3 regions of the Acidovorax sp. GW835-FHT14B10 genome follow, and region 3 is predicted to be linked to each of the others. Evidence: riboswitches for the same ligand, from Rfam matches in the RefSeq annotation. Region 3 holds a riboswitch; each other region holds the start of a gene.
What was found. A riboswitch is a leader RNA that binds a small molecule or an ion and turns the genes downstream of it on or off. The one in region 3 is predicted to bind glycine.

Region 1 (6,519 bases), on a different contig from region 3:
TTGACCGACTCGACCACGCCCGCCACGTCGCCCTGGGCAAACGTGGTGCCCACGGCGGGCAGGTCGACAAACACCACATCGCCCAGGGCATCCTGGGCATGCACGGTGATACCGACCACGGCCGAATTCGTGTCGGCGGCGTTGATCCATTCGTGGTCTTTGGAGAATTTGACGGTCATGGGAAAGCTCCTCAAGCAACTAAAAAAAGAAAGGAATCTGCAATGTAAGCGGATTAGCGAAGCCAGCGGCTACATGCCAAACTGCGGCCTTCGCTCTGTGCGCGGGCGCATACCAGTGCCACCGCGCAAGGGCCGCCCCGCCGCGCTGGAGGCGTCCCCCTTCCAGGGGGAAGGCGCCGCAGGTGACTCAGGGGGTAGGTCATTCCGTCAGCCGCGGAAGTAATTGGCAGGCACAAAAGGCATGGCGCGCACTTCCATGGGCACGGCCTTGCCGCGCACCATGGCATTCACCCGCGTGCCGATGGCGGCAAAGGCGGGAGCCACATAGCCCATGGCCACGGGTTCGTTCACCGTGGGGCCCAGCAGGCCGCTGGTCACTTCGCCAATCTTCTGGCCGTCGGTGCTCTGCAACTCGGTGTGCTCGCGCACGGGCACGCGCTCCAGCGCGACCAGGCCGACGCGTTTGCGCGCGAGGCTGGCGGGGTTGTCGAGCTGCGCCAGCACCTTGTCGGCCCCTGGGAAGCCGCCCGCGCGCGCGCCGCCGGTGCGGCGCACCTTCTGGATGGCCCAGTTGAGTGCCGCTTCGGGCGGGGTGGTGGTGGTGTCGAGGTCGTTGCCGTACAGGCACAGGCCGGCTTCCAGGCGCAGCGAGTTGCGCGCGCCCAGGCCGATGGGCTTGACTTCGGGCTGGGCCAGCAGGGCGCGTGCCAGGGTCTCGGCCTGGGCGGCGGGCACCGAGATCTCGAAGCCGTCTTCACCCGTGTAGCCGCTGCGGGTCACGAAGCAGTCGCAGCCTGCGATGGAAAAATCGCCACCCGTCATGAACACCAGCTTTTCAATGCCCGGAGCCAGGCGCGACAGGGCGGTGACGGCCTGGGGGCCCTGCAGCGCCAGGAGCGCGTGGTCGGGCATGGGCACGACGTCGCAGCGCTGACCGATGCGGGCCTGGATGTGCGCCATGTCACCCACCTTGCAGGCGCCGTTGACGATGACAAAGAGTTCGTTGTCGGCCACGCGGAAGAACATCAGGTCGTCGATGATGCCGCCCTCGTCGTTGAGCAGCAGGCCGTAGCGCTGCTTGCCCACGGGCAGGTCGATCACATCGACGGGCACCAGGCTCTCGAACGCGGCGGCGGCATCGGGGCCGACGAGCTTCAGCTGGCCCATGTGCGATACATCGAACAGCCCGGCGGCCTGGCGTGTGTGCAGGTGCTCGGCCATCAGGCCTGCAGGGTACTGCACGGGCATGGAATAGCTGGCAAACGGCACCATGCGGGCGCCCAGTTCAATGTGCAGGGCGTTCAGGGGCGTGGCGAGCAGGGCGGTGGCAGGTGCGGACATAAGAGCTCCAGGGCAAATGGGGGGCGTGGCACGAATGCCACGCGATTTGCCCTGCTGTCCGCTTTACCTGAGAGATTCACCGCGGCGCCCTGGCTGGCCGCGCGGCTTGCTCCTTCGGTGGATGGCCTGCACCTGCAGTGCGGACATCTCTCTCCAGCAAGGGAACGCCCGCATCGCTGCGGGCGGCTGCCAGTCCTTTTGCCTGAGCGTTCGGCTGCTGCCTGCGCCTTCGGCGGCCCTTTTGCATGGTGCTGCGGGGCTCTCTCCTGACAATCGGGCGATTCTACCGTTACTTGGCGTACACCAGATCGCGCAGGAACAGCGAAAGCGAGGGCATGTAAGTGATGACCATCAGGCATACCAGGATCACGCCGACGAACGGCAGCAGATGCTTGACGATGCGGTCCAGCGAGATGCGCGCCACCGTGCAGGCCGCAAACAGGTTCACGCCAAAGGGCGGCGTGATCATGCCCAAAGCGAGGTTCACCACCATGATCAGGCCGAAGTGCACCGGGTCCACGCCGAAGTGCATGGCCACGGGTGCCAGGATGGGCGCCAGCACGATGATGGCCGCGCTGGTCTCGATGAACATGCCGATCAAGAACAGCGCGGCGTTCACGCCCAGTAAGAACAGGGCAGGGGATTGCAGCACCGCCTCCAGCCAGCGGCCAATGGCATCGGGCACGCCGGCGCGCGTGATGAGGAAGGCAAACAGCCCGGCGTTGGCAATGATGAACATGATCACCGCCGACGAGAGGGCCGACTTGCGCAGGATGGCGAAGAGGTCCGCCAGGCGGATCTCGCGGTAGATCACCACGCCCACCACCAGCGCATAGAACACGGCCACGGCCGAGGCCTCGGTGGGCGTGAACACGCCGCCATAGATGCCGCCCAGGATGATCACGGGCATCAGCAGCGCCCAGCCGGCTTGCAGCGTGGCACGGCCCATGGGCATGCGGCCGTCGCCATCGTTCTTGCCCCAGCCCTTCCACTTGCAGTACCCCCACACGAAAAGCATCAGTGCGGTACTGATCAGCAGGCCGGGGCCAAAGCCGGCGATGAACAGCTCGCCAATCGACACCTCGGCACTCACGCCGTACAGGATGAGCGGAATGGAAGGCGGGATGATCACGCCCAGCTCGGCGCTGGTGGCCTGCAGGGCGGCCGCGTAGCTGGTGGGGTAGCCGTGCTTGATGAGCGCCGGGACCAGGATGGCGCCAATGGCGAACGTGGTGGCCACCGACGAGCCCGACACGGCGGCAAAGATCATGCAGGTGAGCACGCAGGTCATGGGCAGGCCACCCTGCACGCCGCCCACGATGCTCTTGGCGAATTCGACCAGGCGGCGCGAGATGCCGCCGGTTTCCATGAGGTTGCCCGCCAGGATGAAGAAGGGAATGGCGGCCAGCGGAAACTTGTTGATCGAGGCGAACATCTCCTTGACGGAAATGAGCATGTTCGCGTTGGACGCCTGGATGCCCAGGATGGACGCAAGGCCGATGGAAACGGCCACGGAAACGGTGAGTGCAAAGCACAGCACCATGGTGGAAATCATCACGGCGCTCATTGGGCTGTCTCCAGTTCCATGCGCAGGGGGTCGATGAGGTTGCCGATGATGCCGACGACGCAGAAAAGGCCGCCCACCGGCATGGCCAGATAGGCCCAGAACATCGAAACCGACTCCAGCCCGGCCATGCTCTGCACGCCGCCGCGCTGGGCGTAGTCCCAACCCCACCAGACGATGACGCCGATCAGTGCCAGCGCGGCCAGCGCCACCACCCAGTCGAGCACGCGGCGAATGCGTGGCGGGCTCCAGCGGTACAGCACGTCCACGCTCACCATCGCCCCCTGGCGGAAGGCCGCGGGGATGGCCAGAAACACCATCCAGATCAGGCTGAAGCGGATCAGCACCTCGGTCCATTCGGCGGGCTGCTCGAACACGAAGCGCATCAAAATCTGGAACATACCCAGCGTGGACGCCACGGCCAGCATGGCGCAGGCGGCCAGCATGGCGCTGAACGTGGTCCAGCGCTCAAAGGTTAGAAAAGTATTTTTCATGAATGAAAACGCCCGCTGGCGCAATGCCGGCGGGCGTTAATAGCTATTGAAAATAGAGCGGCAAGAAGATTATTTGTAATTGCGGATCTTGTCGAGCGCGGCCTTGCCGAACTGTTTTTCAAATTCGGCGTTGACCGGGGCCAGCGTCGCCACGAACTTGGCCTTGTCGATGGTGTCGATCACCGTCATGCCCTTGGCGCGCAGGTCGGCCACGCCCTTGGCATCGTCCTCGTCCACGCGGGCGCGGTTGGCCTTGGTGCCTTCCTTGGCGGCATCCAGAAAGGCCTGCTTGTCGGCGGCGCTGAGTTTGTCAAAAGCCGCCTTGTTCATCACGAAGATGCAGGGCGAATACACATGGCCGGTGAGTGTGAGATGCTTTTGCACCTGGTCGAACTTGGCCGAGATGATGACGGGCAGCGGGTTCTCCTGCCCGTCCACGGTGCCTTGCTGCAGGGCCGTGAACACCTCGGGAAACGCCATGGGCGTGGTGATGATGCCAAAGCCCTTGTAGGCGGCGATGTGCACCGGGTTCTCCATGGTGCGCATCTTCAGGCCCTTGAGGTCGCCCGGCTCCTTCACGTCGCGCTTGCTGTTGGTCATGTGGCGAAAGCCGTTTTCGGCCCAGGCCAGTGCCTTGAAGCCCTTGGCGTCGAACTTGGTCAGCAGGTCCTGGCCGATGGGGCCGTCGAGCACCGCGCGCGCATGGGCCTTGTCGCGGAACAGGAAAGGCACGTCCAGAATCTTGGTTTCGGGGACAAAGTTGGGCACCGGGCCGGTGGAGCTGAAGGCCAGTTCCTGCGTGCCCAGTTGCACGGCTTCAATCGACTCGCGCTCGCCGCCCAGGGCGCCGTTGTAGAAGGTCTGCACCTTGTAGCGGCCGCCCGTGCGCTTTTCCACTTCTTTGGCGAAGGTGTCGATGGCCACGCCCTGGTGCGAGTTCTGCGCCACCGAAATGCTGATGCGCATGGTGGTCTGCGCGGCGGCGCTGGCCATGAAGCCAAGGGCAAGGCCGAGGCCAACGACGAGTCGGGTCAATTGCATGGTGTCTCCTGAAGGGGAAATGTTGGCGTGCTGCTTGCGCTGCAGGTTGCGGCGCAGACAAGCGCTGCAGCCTGCCAAAAATTATGGCGCTGCAACACCTGGCTGGGCATCGGGGTTTGTGCGGGTCAGCGTGCTGATCCGCGGCGCGCGGGGCTGATGGCAGGGCGCCGGGGTCGCGTGCGCGACAGTGCCATGCGGGTGGACTGGGGGGAAGCTGCTTGCCAAGTGCCCCGTGCGGGCGGTAACCCGCCGGGGCCTTGTCAGTTTGTGCACTCCGGTAAGAGCGCCTTGATGCAAACAAGTATGCCGCCGGGGTAGTGGATGGTTCTTCTGAATTTGCGATGATTTTCGAAATTTGCAGAAAAATATTCTGAAAAATTCAAATTTAGAAAATAATACGATGCATGGACCGTCTTGACAGAAAAATTCTCTCCGTTTTGCAGGCCAACGCCCGCGCCAGCCTGCAGGAGATCGGCCAGGCCGTGGGCCTGAGCCCCTCGCCATGCTGGGGGCGCATCAAAAAAATGGAGGAGGCCGGTGTGATCGAGGGCTACACCGTGCGCCTCAATCCGCGCGCGCTCGATCTGTCCGACACGGTGCTGGTGATGGTCACGCTCGACAGCCATTCCGACAACACGCTGGAAAAATTTGGTGAAACCCTGGCCAGCATTCCCGAGGTGATCGAGGCGCACCTGGTGTCGGGCGACTACGACTACCTGCTGCGCGTGGTGGTGAAAGACACGCGCGACTACGAGCGCCTGCTGCGCGAGAAGCTCTACAAGATCAAGGGCATACGCCACAGCCGCTCCAGCTTTGTGTTGCGCACGCTGAAAAAGGCGGATCTGCCCCTGGGGGTGTAATTTCGGGGTTTATGAATAAAAGCAGCAGCCATTGCTTGCTGGGTAAGCGCTGGCAGCTGTCAAATCAGCCGTCAACCTCGGTGCGAAAGCGTCCCAAGGCTGTCGACAATGCCGCCTCCACGCGCAGCGCAGCGCCCATGGGGGCCGAGGACAGCGGCGAGGCCACGTAGGCCACCATGTTGGCGACTTCTTCTCGCTGCGCCGCGCGGCCGAGGGTGGACGAGGGGTGGTTGTGCTGGACGAAAGCCACGCCGGTTTCCTCCAGCGTCTGGCCGGGCAGCACGCTGTTGACGGCCGGCTCTGACGCAATGAACACCGCACGGCCCCAGTTGCGCTCCCGCATCTGCGGCATGCAGGCGCGCGACCTGCGCAGCCCCGGTGCCTGGGCATCATCCTGCAGCCCGCGCCGCTGGTGGCCGCCGACCTGCGCGCACGGCGTCGGGTCCCGGTGCTGTCGGGTTATGCGCCGCTGTCGCTGCCGGTGCATCCGCTGACGGCACCGGGGCGGCTGCGCGCCCAGAAGCTGCAGCGCTTTGTGGACTGTGTGGTGGAGGTGCTGGGGATCGATTGATCGTGCGCGCTGCACGCCGCCGCGGGAATTCAGCCCAGCAGCAGCGCGTCGTCGGCCAGCTTTTCGCCGCGCACCTTCTCGAACATGTGCAGCAGATCGGGCACGTCCAGGCGCTTGCGTTCTTCGCCCGACACATCCAGCACCACCTGGCCCTGGTGCAGCATCACGGTGCGCTCGCCCACATCCAGGGCCTGGCGCATGCTGTGCGTGACCATCATGGTGGTGAGTTTGCTTTCGGCCACGATGCGCTCGGTCAGGCGCAGCACGAAGTCGGCGGTGCGTGGGTCGAGCGCGGCGGTGTGCTCGTCGAGCAGCAGGATGCGGGACGGCTGCAGCGCTGCCATGAGCAGGCTCACCGCCTGGCGCTGGCCGCCCGAGAGCAGGCCGATGCGGTCGGTGAGGCGGTTCTCCAGCCCCAGGCCCAGCGTGGCCAGGCGTTCGCGAAAGCCTTCGCGCATCGATGCCTTGA
Region 2 (6,519 bases), on a different contig from region 3:
GAGCGGTACCGTGGGCGTGGGGGTCGCGGCCAACAATGCCGAGTATTTCGATGAGCCTGCGCTGTCGATGATGCTGCTCGACATCCCGGCCGACCAGTACCGCGTGTTCTCGGGCGTGGCCCCGCTGCCGCGCAATCCCGCCAGCGGCTTCGAGGCCCATACCGCGCTGGTGCATGCCGATGGCCACACGGCCGAGCTGGCGGAGCTGCTGGGCGAAATGGCCGCGCGCACCACCACCGGCTACCTGTTTGGCGGGCTCAGTGCCAGCCGGGGCGCCAGTGTGCAGTTCGCCGTGGCCGGCAATGGCAACATCGCCGGCCACGGGGCGGCGGGCGGGGTGTTCGATGGTGGCCTCTCGGGCGTGGCCTTCGGACCCGGCGTGGCGCTGCTGTCGCGGGTCACGCAGGGATGCCAGCCGGTGGGGCGCTTGCACACCGTCACCGCTGCGCACGAGAATGTGGTACTGCAGCTCGACGCGGAGCCCGCGCTGGATGTGCTGCTGTCCACGCTCGATGTGTCGCTGGACGGCGATCCGCAGGCGGCGTTGCGCAAGGTGCGGGCCACCCTGGCGGGGCTGGTCGATGCCGGCGAACAGCCGCAGGGGGCGCAGCACACCGGCCACTTTGGCACGGACACCCGGGTGCGCCATATCGTGGGCCTCGATGGTGCGCGCCGGGGGGTGGCGCTGGCCGACCATGTGGAGCCCGGCATGCACCTGGCGTTTTGCCAGCGCAACGTGGCCGCGGCCCGCGCCGACCTGATGCGCATCTGCGCGGAAATCCGCGAGGAGCTGTCGCCGGAAGAAACAGAGCCGGCACCGCAGGCCAGCGAAGCGCAGGAGGGTTTGCGCCAGGCGCCTGGCAGCGCGGCACCGGCGGCGGCCAGCCCCGCGGCCCGGTCCATCCGGGGCGCCATCTATGTGAGTTGCTCGGGTCGGGGTGGCCCGCACTTTGGCGGGCCCAGCGCCGAGTTGCAGATCGTGCGGCATGCGCTGGGCGATGTGCCGTTGACAGGTTTTTTTGCGGGCGGCGAAATCGCACACCACCATCTGTATGGCTACACCGGTGTGCTGACGGTGTTCGTCAGCGCCTGAGGGCTCCTCCAGCTTGCTTTGTTTGGGGGGCGTGGTCGTGCTCAACCGCCTTCCGCTGGCAGGCCGCAGGCATCCCACGGCGTGCCGCTGCGCGCCATGGTGGTGGCGTATGTCACGGGCACGGGGGCGGCGCCTCGGCGCTTTCCCGCGTTCCGGGCGGAAACCGGTGATGGCAACCGGTTCCCGGGGTCAGGCCCTCCTGGCTGCCGGTACCAGCGCAGGGGAGGCACACCCCGCGGCCATTCCCTGAAACGCAAAATCCACCTCGGGCACGCGGCCGCTCACGATGTCGGCCAGCGCCTTGCCCGAGCCGCAGGCGTGCGTCCAGCCCAGCGTGCCGTGGCCGGTGTTGAGGAACAGGTTGGCCACCTTGGTCTTGCCGATCAGCGGCACGTTGCTGGGCGTGGCGGGGCGCAGGCCGGTCCAGAACTGGGCCTGGCTGGCATCGCCCGCGCCGGGAAAGAGCTGCTCCACGCGGCGCACGATGGCCTCGCAGCGCATCGGGTTCAGGTTGCGGTCATAGCCGTTCAATTCCGCCGTGCCGGCAATGCGCAGCCGGTCGCCGCCGCGCTCGCTGGTGTAGCGCGAGAACACCAGCTTGAACTCGTCATCCGTCAGGCTCACCCCGTGGGCCATCGACGCATCCTTGACCGGCATGGTCACCGAATAGCCCTTGGCCGGGTAGATGGGCAGGCGAATGCCCAGCGGCTGCGCCAACAGCGGGCTGAACGAGCCCATGGCCAGCACGAAGGCGTCGCCGCGCACGCGCTCGAAGCGGCCCTCGGCGTTGGTCAGCTCCACATGGTCGATGTGGCCACCGGCCTCGCGCAGCGCCGTGATGTGGTGGCCCAGGCGAAATTGCACGCCCGCCGCCGCGCACAGCCGGGCCAGTTCGCGGGTGAACTGGTTGGCATCGCCCGACTCGTCCTCGGCCGTGTAAGTGGCGCCGGCCAGTTGCGGGCGGATATGGGCGAGGGCTGGCTCGATGCGCACGGCCTCGTCGGCGCTGATGACCTGGCGCTCGCAGCCGAGCTGGCGCATCTGCTCAGCCGGGGCCAGTGCGCCGTCGAACTCCCTGGCGTTGGTATAGAAGTGCAGGATGCCCTGTGTGCGCTGGTCGTACGCGATGCCGGTGGCCGCGCGCAGCTGCTGCAGCACGCTGCGGCTGTAGGTGCCCAGGCGCACGATCTGCTCGATGTTGTGGCGCGTGCGCGCCGGGGTGCAGTTGCGCAAGAACTGCAGGCCCCACAGCCACTGGCGCATGTCGGCGCGCAGGCGGAACAAGAGCGGTGCATCTTCCTGACCCAGCCACTGCAGCACCTTGAGCGGCGCACTGGGGTTGGCCCAGGGCTCGGCATGGCTCACCGAGATCTGGCCACCGTTGGCAAAGCTGGTCTCGGCACCGGGCGCGCCCTGGCGGTCGATCACCGTGACCTCATGGCCGAGTTGCTGCAGGAAATACGCCAAAGTCACGCCGAGCAGGCCGGCACCCAAAACGATCACGCGCATGATTTTCAAAGCCTTTCTGGGCTCTGGCGCTTGACAGGCGTTCGGTAGATGCTATTGATTAAATAGCGTGCAGCCGGCGCGTCTGCCAAGCTGCCGCTCCCCCTGTCCTTGGTACCTGAGAGATTCACCGCATCGCCGGCATGGCGCGTGGTTTGCTCCTTCGGTGCGCCACGCATGTAGGTCGTGGCGGCTCTCCAGACGGCTTTGTTGAATGGTGCAGTACGGAACCTGAGCGTGTATGGGAGTTTGCGCCTTCGGTGAAGCGGACGGTGCCGCTGACTCTCCTGCGAGGCCGATTCTAGGCGGCACTGCGGCGCAAAAAGGGGTCTGTGCGCGCTAATGGATGGCAATCGTTGCTGATGCTGGAAAGGCGCTGAAACCGGTGCCTCGCCATAATCCGCCAAGCTTTACCCCCCAGGATGCCTGCCATGTCTGATACCGCCTTTGATCCCTTTGCCAGCGCGGCCTTGCTCACCATGGCGCGCCAGGGGCGCATGCCCCGGCCGCTCGATCTGCCCGCCGCCCTGCGCCCGTGCAATGTGGCCCAGGCCTATGCCGTGCAGGACGCCGTGGTGCGCGAGCGCGGCGAGATCGCGGGCTGGAAGGTGGGCGCCGCATCGCCCCAGGCGCTGCCCGCGCGCGCGGCGCTCACCCGCGATTCGGTGGCGGTCGCGTCAACCGGGCAGGCCGTGCATTTGCCTGCCGCAGGCTTTGCCGTGATGGGGGTCGAGGCAGAGCTGGTGTACGAGCTGGGCGCCGACCTGCCCGAGCGCACCGCGCCCTACAGCCCGGCCGAGGTGCTGGCGGCCATGGCATCGGTGCGCGCCGCCATCGAGGTGTGCGACACGCGCTTTGCCGCCTGGGCCCAGCAGGGTGAGTTCAGCCGCCTGGCCGACCAGGCCTGCCATGGCGCATTGATGGTGGGTTCGGGGTCGGCCAACGTGGCTGCGGTGCAGCCCCTGGTGCAGCCGGTGAGTCTGTCCGTCAACGGCACGGTGGCCGTAGAGCGCGCCGCCTGGGGCAACCCGGCGGGCGAGCCGCTGCGGCTGCTGGTGTGGCTGGCCAACGAGGGCGCGCGCAGCCTGGGCGGCCTGCGCGCGGGCCAGTGGGTGACCACGGGCTCGTGCACCGGCACCGTCCTGGTGGCGCCGGGCACGGTGGTGGTGGCCGACTTCCCGGGCCTGGGCCGCGCCGAGCTGCACCTGGTCTGATTCCTTTTCCAAACCCTCCGTGTCGTCGTTGCTTCGCCTTGCCGTGCTGCAGCACTGTCTGCGGCTTTGCGCCTGGACGCGAATGACTTGGCAATGGAATGCCCCCTGGGAAGCCGCAGGGGGCCGCCTGCGCCGCAAGGTCAGTTGCGACGCGGGTTGTCGGGCTGGCGGTCGTGGCGGTTGGGCACGCCATCGCCATCACGGTCCCGGTCGTAGCGATTGGCCAGGCCGTCCCGGTCACGGTCCCAGCCGCCGCGCTGCATGGCCCAGCGGCCGTCATGCTCGGCCCAGCGGGGTTCACGGTAGTGGTAGCCAGGGCGGGCCTTCACCCAGTAGCCCGCCAGCCATACATGGCGGTGGCCGCGCCATTCCCAGTGGCCGGGCACCCACGCCATGCCGCGCCGGGGGCGGGGCGCGGCCTCATGGCGCGGAGGCGGCGGCGCCTGGTATTGCACCAGGGCCGGCGCGGGGCGCTGGTACTGGGGGCTGCCGGACTGGATGATGACGGTGGCGCCGACCTGTGCGTGCGCCGTCGTCAGGGCGCTCAGCGACAGCAGGGCGATGGAAGCGGCGGCGAGGGCAATGCGTGCCATGGTGTTCTCCTCAGAAATGATTCCGTGCGGAACCGGGAGCCTTGATCGTGGGGGCGCTGCGTCAAGCGCGTGTAGGCGCTGTGCGAAGTGTTGTGAAGTTGTGTTTCAGCGCGCCGCCGTGCGCGCTGGATGTGCGGAGCCACCTGTCCTTTGCCATCGCGGGCCTGTGGGGTCTGCTGGCACTGCGCTGCGTGGCGCCGGGCAGGCTGGACGCCCCATCGCAGGGCGCCGTGTTGCGTCGGGCCACCGCCCAAGCAACTGCTGGCGGCCGGTGTGGCCTGACTGGTGTGGTCGGCGCTGGCGGCTTTGTGCAACAGCGGCACGCCGGACCTGCCGCGCGCCACGGCGTATGGGCAGAATGGCGCCCACGCCGAGGGAGGCGCATGCGGGCCGCGCATCTGGCGTGCCGGCCGGCCAACACAACACAGCAAACCCGTCGAAAACGAGGAAAAAACGCATGCACCCCCAGACCCCGTCCACCAGCGCTGTGCCCGCGCAGGAGGACCCCAGCCAGTTCGCCCTGCTGCGCCAGCGCCGCTTTGCGCCGTTCTTCTGGACGCAGTTCTCCGGCGCGGCCAACGACAATCTGTTCAAGTTCGCCTTCACGGTGATGGTCACCTACCAGTTCAGCGTGTCGTGGCTGCCGCCGGCGATGGCGGGGCTGGTGATCGGTGCGCTGTTCATCCTGCCGTTTTTGCTGTTCTCGGCCACGTCGGGGCAACTCACCGACAAATACGACAAGACGCGCATGATCCGCTTCGTGAAGAACCTGGAGATCGCCATCATGCTGGTGGCGGCGGGCGGGTTCATGGCGGGCAACGCGCCGGTGCTGCTGCTGTGCACCTTTTTGATGGGCGTGCACTCCACGCTGTTCGGGCCGGTCAAGTTCGCCTACCTGCCCCAGGTGCTCAGCGAGCGCGAGCTCACGGGTGGCAATGGCATGGTGGAGATGGGCACCTTCGTGGCCATCTTGCTGGGCAACGTGGCCGGTGGCCTGTTGGTGGCCTTACCTGGCATCGGCCACACCACCGTGGCCGTGGTCTGCGTGGTGCTGGCGCTGCTGGGGCGTTCCGTGGCGCAGTTCATCCCCACGGTGCCCGCCACCGACCCGGGCCTGAAGATCAACTGGAACCCCTTCACCGAAACCTGGCGCAACCTCCGGCTGGCGCACGAGAACATCGTGGTGTTCCGCTCGCTGCTGGGCATCAGCTGGATGTGGTTCTTCGGCGCCGTGTTCCTCAGCCAGTTCCCCAGTTTTGCCAAGGAAGTGTTGCATGGCAACGAGCAGGTGGCTTCGCTGTTGCTGGTGGTGTTTTCCATCGGCATCGGCACCGGTTCGCTGCTGTGCGAGGTGCTGTCGCGCCGCCATGTCGAGATCGGCCTGGTGCCGCTCGGGGCCATCGGCATGAGCGTGTTTGCCATCGATCTGTACTTTGCCTCGCGCAGCCTTGCGGCCTCCGAGGTCATGCCGCTCGCCGCCTTTCTGGCCCAGCCCGCGCACTGGCGCGTGATGGCCGACCTGGCGCTGCTCAGCCTGTTTGCCGGGCTGTACAGCGTGCCCATGTATGCGCTGATCCAGATGCGCAGCCGGCCCACGCACCGCGCGCGCACCATCGCGGCCAACAACATCCTCAATGCGCTGTTCATGATCGCCAGCGCGGTCATCGCGGGCGCGCTGCTGGGTGCGGGGTTCACGGTGCCGCAGGTGTTCTTGTTCACCGGCCTGGCCAACGCCGTGGTGGCGTTCTACATCTTCCTGCTGGTGCCCGAGTACCTGCTGCGCTTCGTGGCCTGGGTGCTCTCGCGTTTCGTCTATCGCTTCAGGGTGCGGGGCGATGAGCATCTGCCCACCACCGGCGCCGCCATCCTGGCCTGCAACCATGTGAGCTTTGTCGATGCCGTGCTGCTCATGGCCGCCAGCCCGCGCCCGATCTGCTTCGTGATGGACCACCGCATCTTCCGCGTGCCGGTGCTGGGCTGGCTGTTCCGCCTGGCCAAGGCAATTCCGATCGCTCCGCAGAAGGAAGACCCGCGTGTGTACGAGGCCGCTTTCGAGCGTGCCGCCCAGGTGCTGCGTGAAGGCGATCTGCTGGCCATCTTTCCCGAGGGCGGC
Region 3 (6,519 bases):
AACCTGACTTTTGGCCCATGCGGCAGGGCAGACCGGTGGGCGCAAGGGTTTTGTCCGGGGCGACAGGGGTGCAGGCGGCTTCGCGCGGACAATGGGCAGTCCGTCCACCGGGCTTGCTGGCCTGGCGGTTTTTTCCCATCACTGCCCTGCGTTCCTGCCGCCTGCCGGGCCATCCGGTGCGGCAAGGGGCACGGTGGTGCGCCAACCCCCCCCATTGCCATGCTGAATTTCGACTTCCACAACCCCACCCACATCGTTTTCGGCCAGGGCCGCATCGCCGACCTGGCGAAGCTGGTGCCCGCAGCGGCCAAGGTGCTGATCCTGGTGGGCGGCGCCAGTGCCGAAAAGACCGGCACGCTGGCCGAAGTGCGCGCCGCGCTGGGCGAACGGCAGCACGCCACCTTCCGCGGCATCGAACCCAACCCGAGCTTCGAAACTTCGATGCAGGCCGTCGAGCAGACCCGCGCCGGCGGGTTCGACTTTCTGCTGGCCGTGGGGGGTGGTTCGGTGATCGATGCCACCAAGTTCATCGCCGCTGCCGTGCACTTTGAGGGCGATGCCTGGGCCATCCTCGAAAAGCGCGGCCGCAACATCACGCGGGCCGTGCCGTTTGGCGCCGTGCTCACGCTGCCCGCCACGGGCTCGGAGATGAACAACGGCGGCGTGATCACGCACCGGGGCAAGGGGGCCAAGCTGTCCTTCAGCAGCGTGCACAGCTACCCCAGGTTCTCGGTGCTCGACCCCACCAAGACCTACACGCTGCCGCCGCAGCAACTGGCCAACGGCGTGGTCGACGCTTTCGTGCACACGGTGGAGCAGTACCTGACCTATCCGGTCAACGCACCCGTGCAGGACCGCTTTGCCGAGGGCATTTTGCAGACGCTGATCGAGATCGGCCCGCGCTTGCTGACCGCACCCGAGCCTGTGTACGACGACCGCGCCAACCTCATGTGGGCCGCCACCATGGCGCTCAATGGCCTGATCGGCGCCGGCGTGCCGCAGGACTGGGCCACGCACATGATCGGGCACGAACTCACCGCGCTGCACGGCATCGACCATGCCCGCACGCTGGCGATTGTGCTGCCCGCGCTGCTGAATGAGCGCCGTGGCCCGAAGCGCGCCAAGCTGCTGCAGTATGGCGAGCGCGTGTGGGGCATCGCCAGCGGCACGGATGACGAGCGCATCACCGCCGCCATCGAGCGCACGCGCGCCTTCTTTGAAAGCATGGGCATCGCCACGCGCCTGTCGGGCTATGGCCTGGGCGCGGAGGTGGTGGACACCGTGGTGGCCCAGCTCGAAGCGCATGGCATGGTGCAGCTGGGCGAGCAGCGCGAGATCACGCCCGCCGTGAGCCGCCGCATCCTTGCAGCCGCGCTGTAACCGGACGGGGGGGCTGGATATTGACCTTTTGAACGGGGCTGGTTTTGGCGGGTGATTTACAGTGAGCGCCTATCCTGCGGGAGAGAGGGGCGCGATCCGCCTCCGCCGAAGGCGCAAACTCCCATCATCGCTCAGGCAAACCGGACCGCAGGAGACCATCGCCGACTGGAGAGAGGCCGCCGCCCTGCGCAACGCAGGCGGGGGCCCACCGAAGGGGCAGGCTGCCCAGGCAGCCGAAACTCTCAGGTAAAAGGACAGGGGGAGCGGCGCCGCAGGCCCGTCATGGCACGGGTCCTGCCCTAGCCAGAGTTCCCCCTGATGCACCCATCGTCGCCTGTTGCCGCACCTGCCCCTTCGCCCAAAAAGCACCCGATCCTGAAGTTTCTCGCGGGTTTTTTCCTGGGGCTGACCGTGGCAGGCAGCGCGGGCGGGGCCTATGTGCTGCACATGGTGTGGCAGCAGCTGCCAGAGGTGGACCACCTGGCCGACTACGATCCCATGCTGCCGATGCGCATCTATGCCAGGGACGGCACGCTGCTGGCGGAATATGGCGAGGAGCGCCGGGAATTCGTGCCGATAGGACAGATCCCGCTGCAGGTGCGCCAGGCGCTGCTGGCCATCGAAGATGCCCGCTTTTATGAGCATGGCGCGGTGGACTTCACCGGACTGGCGCGCGCTGCGCTGCGCAATGTGGTATCGGGGGAGCATGTCCAGGGTGCCAGCACCATCACGATGCAGGTGGCGCGGGTGTTCTTTCTGAGCCGCGTCAAAACCTACAGCCGCAAGCTCATGGAAATCTTGCTGGCCTACAAGCTCGAAGCCACCTACAGCAAGGACAAGATCCTGGAGCTGTACATGAACCAGATCTATCTGGGCGAGCGTGCCTACGGCTTTGCGGCTGCGGCATCGGTGTACTTCGACAAGACACTGGACGAGCTGACGGTGGCCGAAGCCGCCGTGCTGGCCGGACTGCCCAAGGCGCCGTCGGCGTACAACCCCGTTGTGAACCGCGAGCGCGCCATCATCCGCCAGCAGTACATCCTGCAGCGCATGCACGCACTGGGCTACCTGGATGCGCCCGCCTACCAGGAGGCGCGGGCACAGGCACTGACGCTGCGAACGCAATACCGTTCCATCGAGCCGGCCGCCGCCTTTGCCGTGGAACAGGCCCGCAAGATGGTGCTGGAGCAGTATGGCGAAGACGCGTATGCGCTGGGCCTGGATGTCGTCACCACCCTCAGCGTTCCCGCGCAGCGCGCGGCCACGCGTGCGCTGCGCGCGGGCATTCTGGGTGCGCAGGATGCCCGTGGCTATGCCGGCCCCGAGGGGCGCATCCAGGGCGCAGTTCCGGGTGATATGCCGGCCGCTGACCCCCGCGCCCTGCGCGCCGCGCTGGCGCCCTACCGCGACAGCGGGGAACTGCGTGCCGCCCTGGTGCATGCGGCGTCCGAGGCCGAGGGCATTGCCGCATGGCTGCGCGATGGCACGCCGGTGCGGATACCGCGCAGCCGGCTCAACGCCAGCGCGCGTGCCGCCCTGAAGCCCGATGCGCCCGCGCGGCGGCGCATTGCGCCGGGCGCGGTGATTCGCGTCGTGGCCGATGCCCGTGAAAGGTGGGATCTGGGCCAGTTGCCGGGCATGGAGGGCGCGCTGGTCTCCATGGACACGGAAACCGGCGACATTCTGGCGCTCACGGGGGGCTTCGACTACGCCTTCAACCAGTTCGACCACGCCGTGCAGGCCTTTCGCCAGCCGGGCTCGACCTTCAAGCCGTTCATCTTTTCGGCGGCGCTGGAGAAAGGCTATGCCCCGGGCACCTTGATCGACGATACGCAGCGTGTGGTGACCCCTGCCGCCCGCGGCCGCCCCGCCTGGAGCCCGCGCAACTACGGCGGCAACTACGAGGGCTTCATCACCGCACGGCGCGGCCTGGTGCGCTCCAAGAACCTGGTGGCCGTCAACCTGATGGACGCGGCCGGGGTTCAGTACGTGCAGGAGTTCGCCACCCGCTTTGGATTCTTGCCCGAACGCAATCCACCCCGGTTGCCGCTGGCCCTGGGGGCGGGCGCCATCACGCCGCTGCAGCTGACGCAGGCCTATGCCGTGTTTGCCAACGGCGGCACCCTGGTGCAGCCCCGGCTGATCCACCAGGTGAGCGAGCGCGGCGGCGCGGTGCTGTACGCAGCGAACGCGCCATCGCCCCGTGCGACCGTGGTGTCCGAGCGCAATGCCTTCGTGCTGGACAGCATGCTGCGCGACGTGGTGCAGCACGGCACCGGCCGGCGTGCGAAGGCGCTGGGCCGCCCCGATGTGGCCGGCAAGACCGGTACCTCCAACGATGCGCGGGATGTGTGGTTCGCCGGCTATTCATCGGGCGTGGCCTCTGTCGTGTGGATGGGCTACGACCAGCCGCGCAGCCTGGGCCGGCACACCGGGGGAACCCTGGCCCTGCCCGTGTGGACAGAGTACATGGCCGAGGCGGTGCAGGGGCGCACGCCGGTATCGCGCACCCTGCCGCTGGACCTGATGCGCTTCGGCGAGGACTACGTGTACCCGGAATATGTCTTCGGGACCTGCGTGGATGACCGCAAGGCCTTTGTCCAAAGCCCCTTCGAGTGCGGCCCGGACGGGCACCGCCCTCGCGTGGGAAATTCTGCCGATACAGGGTGAAATGGCCGATAACGCTTGATGGGCAGGCGTTGGAAGCTATAAATACAGGCGTATTTTCAAGGCGAACAAGGCAACGCGCCGTCAGGCCGGCACGGCGTGGACCTCCACTTCCACCAGGCAGTCGTAGAACGTCGGCGCCCGCCCCAGGTCGGTCAGGGCCTGGCTGGTGACCTCGTTCACATTCGTCCCATCCAGCCCCAGCTTGCGCCACCACACGCCCAGACCGTTGACCACGCCGGGCCGCGCGCGGCGCGAGACGGTGGCGTGGCAGCGGTAGCTGCCGCGGTCGTTGAACACGCGCACCACGGCGCCATCGGCAATGCCGCGTGCGGCAGCGTCATCGGGGTGCATCTCCAGCACGGGGCGGCCTTCGATGGCGCGCAGGCTCTGCACGTTGACGAAGGTGGAATTCAAAAAATTGCGCGCGGGCGGCGAGATCATGGCCAGCGGGTAGCGGGCAGATGTGCCCTGCAGCTCGTGGTTGGGCAGGTGGTCGGGCAGGCCGTCCAGGCCCTGCGCGGCCAGGCGGGCGCTGAAGAATTCGCACTTTCCGCTGGGCGTGGGAAAGCCACCCTCGGCAAACGGTGCATCGGGCAGCGCCAGCGTGGCAAAGCCCTGGGTTTCGAGCAGCGCGTAGTCCACGGCGTCGCCAAAGGCCTGGCGGCACAGGGCCTCGTCGCTGTCGGCAAAGCAGGGCTCGGTGAAGCCCATGCGCGCGGCCAGGTCCCGGAAGATCTGCGCATTGCTGCGCGCCTGACCCTGGGGCGCGATGGCCGGGCGGTTGAGCAGCACGTCGGTGTGCCCGTAGGCGAGGTGCACGTCCCGGTGCTCCAGCTGCGTGGTGGCGGGCAGGATGTAGTCCGCGTAGTCGGCCGTGTCGGTGCGAAAGTGCTCCAGCACCACGGTGAACAGGTCTTCGCGGGCGAAGCCGCGCACCACCTTGCCGGAATCGGGCGCCACGGCCACGGGGTTGCTGTTGTAGACCACCAGGGCCTCGATGCGGGGGCCAAAGTCGGGTGCGGTGGCGCGCAGCAGGTCGTCACCGATGCGCACCATGTTGAGCGTGCGCGGTGTGCGCTCCGGCATCAGGTCGGGGCGCTGCAACATGGCGCGTTGCACCGGAAACTGGCCCGCGCTCGACAGCAGCATGCCGCCGGCCCGGTGGCGCCAGGCGCCCGTCAGCGCGGGCAGGCAGGCCACGGCGCGCACCGCGTTGCCGCCGCCGCGCACGCGCTGCATGCCGTAGTTCAGGCGGATGGCGGCGGGCTGGGTGGTGCCGTAGTCCTTGGCCAGCTGGCGGATCTGCTCCACCGGCACGCCGCAGACCTCGGCGGCGCGCTCGGGCGGCCATTGCAGGGCGCGTTCGCGCAGCGCCTCCCAGCCCAGGGTGTGGCGGGCGATGTAGTCGGGGTCCAGCCAGTCGTGGGCGATCAGCTCGTGCATCAGCGCCAGGGCCAGCGCGGCATCGGTGCCGGGGCGGAGCTGGATGTGCTCGTGGCATTTGTCGGCGGTCTCGGTCTTGCGCGGGTCGATGCACACCAGCCGGGCGCCATTGCGCTTGGCCTGCTGGGCGTAGCGCCAGAAATGCAGGTTGCTGCCAATCGAGTTGCTGCCCCAGATGAGAATGAGCCTGGATTCCGCGAAGAACTCCACCTTCATGCCCAGCTTGCCACCCAGGGTCTGCACCAGCGCTTCGGCACCGGCCGAGGCGCAGATAGTGCGGTCGAGCTGCGAAGCCCCCAGGCGGTGAAAGAAGCGCCGGTCCATGCTCTCACCCTGCACCAGGCCCATGGTGCCGGCGTAGCTGTAGGGCAGGATGGCTTCGGGGGCGCGTGCCGCAATGCTTTGCAGGCGCTGCGCGATGTCGGCCAGTGCCTCGTCCCAGCCCACCGGGGCAAACTGCCCGCTGCCCTTGGGGCCGGTGCGCTTGAGCGGGGTGAGGATGCGTTCGGGGTGGTAGCTGCGCTCGGTGTAGCGCGACACCTTGGCACACAGCACACCGTCGGTGTGCGGGTGATCGGGGTTGCCCTGCACGCGGGTGGCCACGCCGTTTTCCACGGTGGTGATCAGGGCGCAGGTGTCGGGGCAGTCGTGGGGGCAGGCCCCGCGCACCTGCGCCTGTATCGGCGCAGGCTGTGGGGTATTTGCGGTAGAAGGCGGGGGCATACGGTGGGTGGTCGTTAAACTGGCAGAAGGGGGTGATCGAAGCGTGCATATCTTGCGCCAGATCCAGGGAGACTGCGTGCCGGTAGCGCAGGGGGGATCGCCCTCGATTCACAAGAAAAGAGATTTCACCATGAACCAATCCGTCATCGGGCGCAGACAATTTTCGGTGGGCCTGGGCGCCGCAGCGCTGGGCGGTTTCAATCTGGCGCGGGCGCAGGGTGAAGGGCACATCGTGCTGGGGCAATCGGCCGCCTTCACGGGCCCCGCGGCACAGCTGGGCATCCAGTTCAACCGGGGCGCCAA

Region 1: it holds a riboswitch for glycine, as region 3 does, so the genes downstream of both, gcvT (glycine cleavage system aminomethyltransferase GcvT) here and AC1Q5S_RS15350 (penicillin-binding protein 1A) in region 3, are expected to answer to the same signal.
Region 2: it holds a riboswitch for glycine, as region 3 does, so the genes downstream of both, AC1Q5S_RS05985 (D-amino acid dehydrogenase) here and AC1Q5S_RS15350 (penicillin-binding protein 1A) in region 3, are expected to answer to the same signal.

The regions. Positions count from the first base shown of each region.
Region 1 covers NZ_JBXAGC010000033.1:32,923-39,441, reverse strand. The annotation lists gene gcvH (glycine cleavage system protein GcvH) at 1-179, opposite strand, end outside; gene gcvT (glycine cleavage system aminomethyltransferase GcvT) at 387-1,520, opposite strand; glycine riboswitch at 1,565-1,687, opposite strand; glycine riboswitch at 1,701-1,799, opposite strand; gene AC1Q5S_RS19450 (TRAP transporter large permease) at 1,810-3,087, opposite strand; gene AC1Q5S_RS19445 (TRAP transporter small permease) at 3,084-3,578, opposite strand; gene AC1Q5S_RS19440 (TRAP transporter substrate-binding protein) at 3,648-4,619, opposite strand; gene AC1Q5S_RS19435 (Lrp/AsnC family transcriptional regulator) at 5,024-5,479, shown strand; gene AC1Q5S_RS19430 (hypothetical protein) at 5,544-5,831, opposite strand; gene AC1Q5S_RS19425 (hypothetical protein) at 5,892-6,050, shown strand; gene AC1Q5S_RS19420 (ABC transporter ATP-binding protein) at 6,080-6,519, opposite strand, start outside.
Region 2 covers NZ_JBXAGC010000005.1:103,630-110,148, forward strand. The annotation lists gene AC1Q5S_RS05980 (FIST signal transduction protein) at 1-1,093, shown strand, start outside; gene AC1Q5S_RS05985 (D-amino acid dehydrogenase) at 1,283-2,602, opposite strand; glycine riboswitch at 2,695-2,810, opposite strand; gene AC1Q5S_RS05990 (2-keto-4-pentenoate hydratase) at 3,031-3,813, shown strand; gene AC1Q5S_RS05995 (YXWGXW repeat-containing protein) at 3,954-4,406, opposite strand; gene AC1Q5S_RS06000 (MFS transporter) at 4,864-6,519, shown strand, end outside.
Region 3 covers NZ_JBXAGC010000020.1:4,932-11,450, reverse strand. The annotation lists gene AC1Q5S_RS15355 (iron-containing alcohol dehydrogenase) at 220-1,380, shown strand; glycine riboswitch at 1,448-1,538, shown strand; glycine riboswitch at 1,546-1,638, shown strand; gene AC1Q5S_RS15350 (penicillin-binding protein 1A) at 1,699-4,050, shown strand; gene AC1Q5S_RS15345 (molybdopterin-containing oxidoreductase family protein) at 4,132-6,216, opposite strand; gene AC1Q5S_RS15340 (ABC transporter substrate-binding protein) at 6,347-6,519, shown strand, end outside.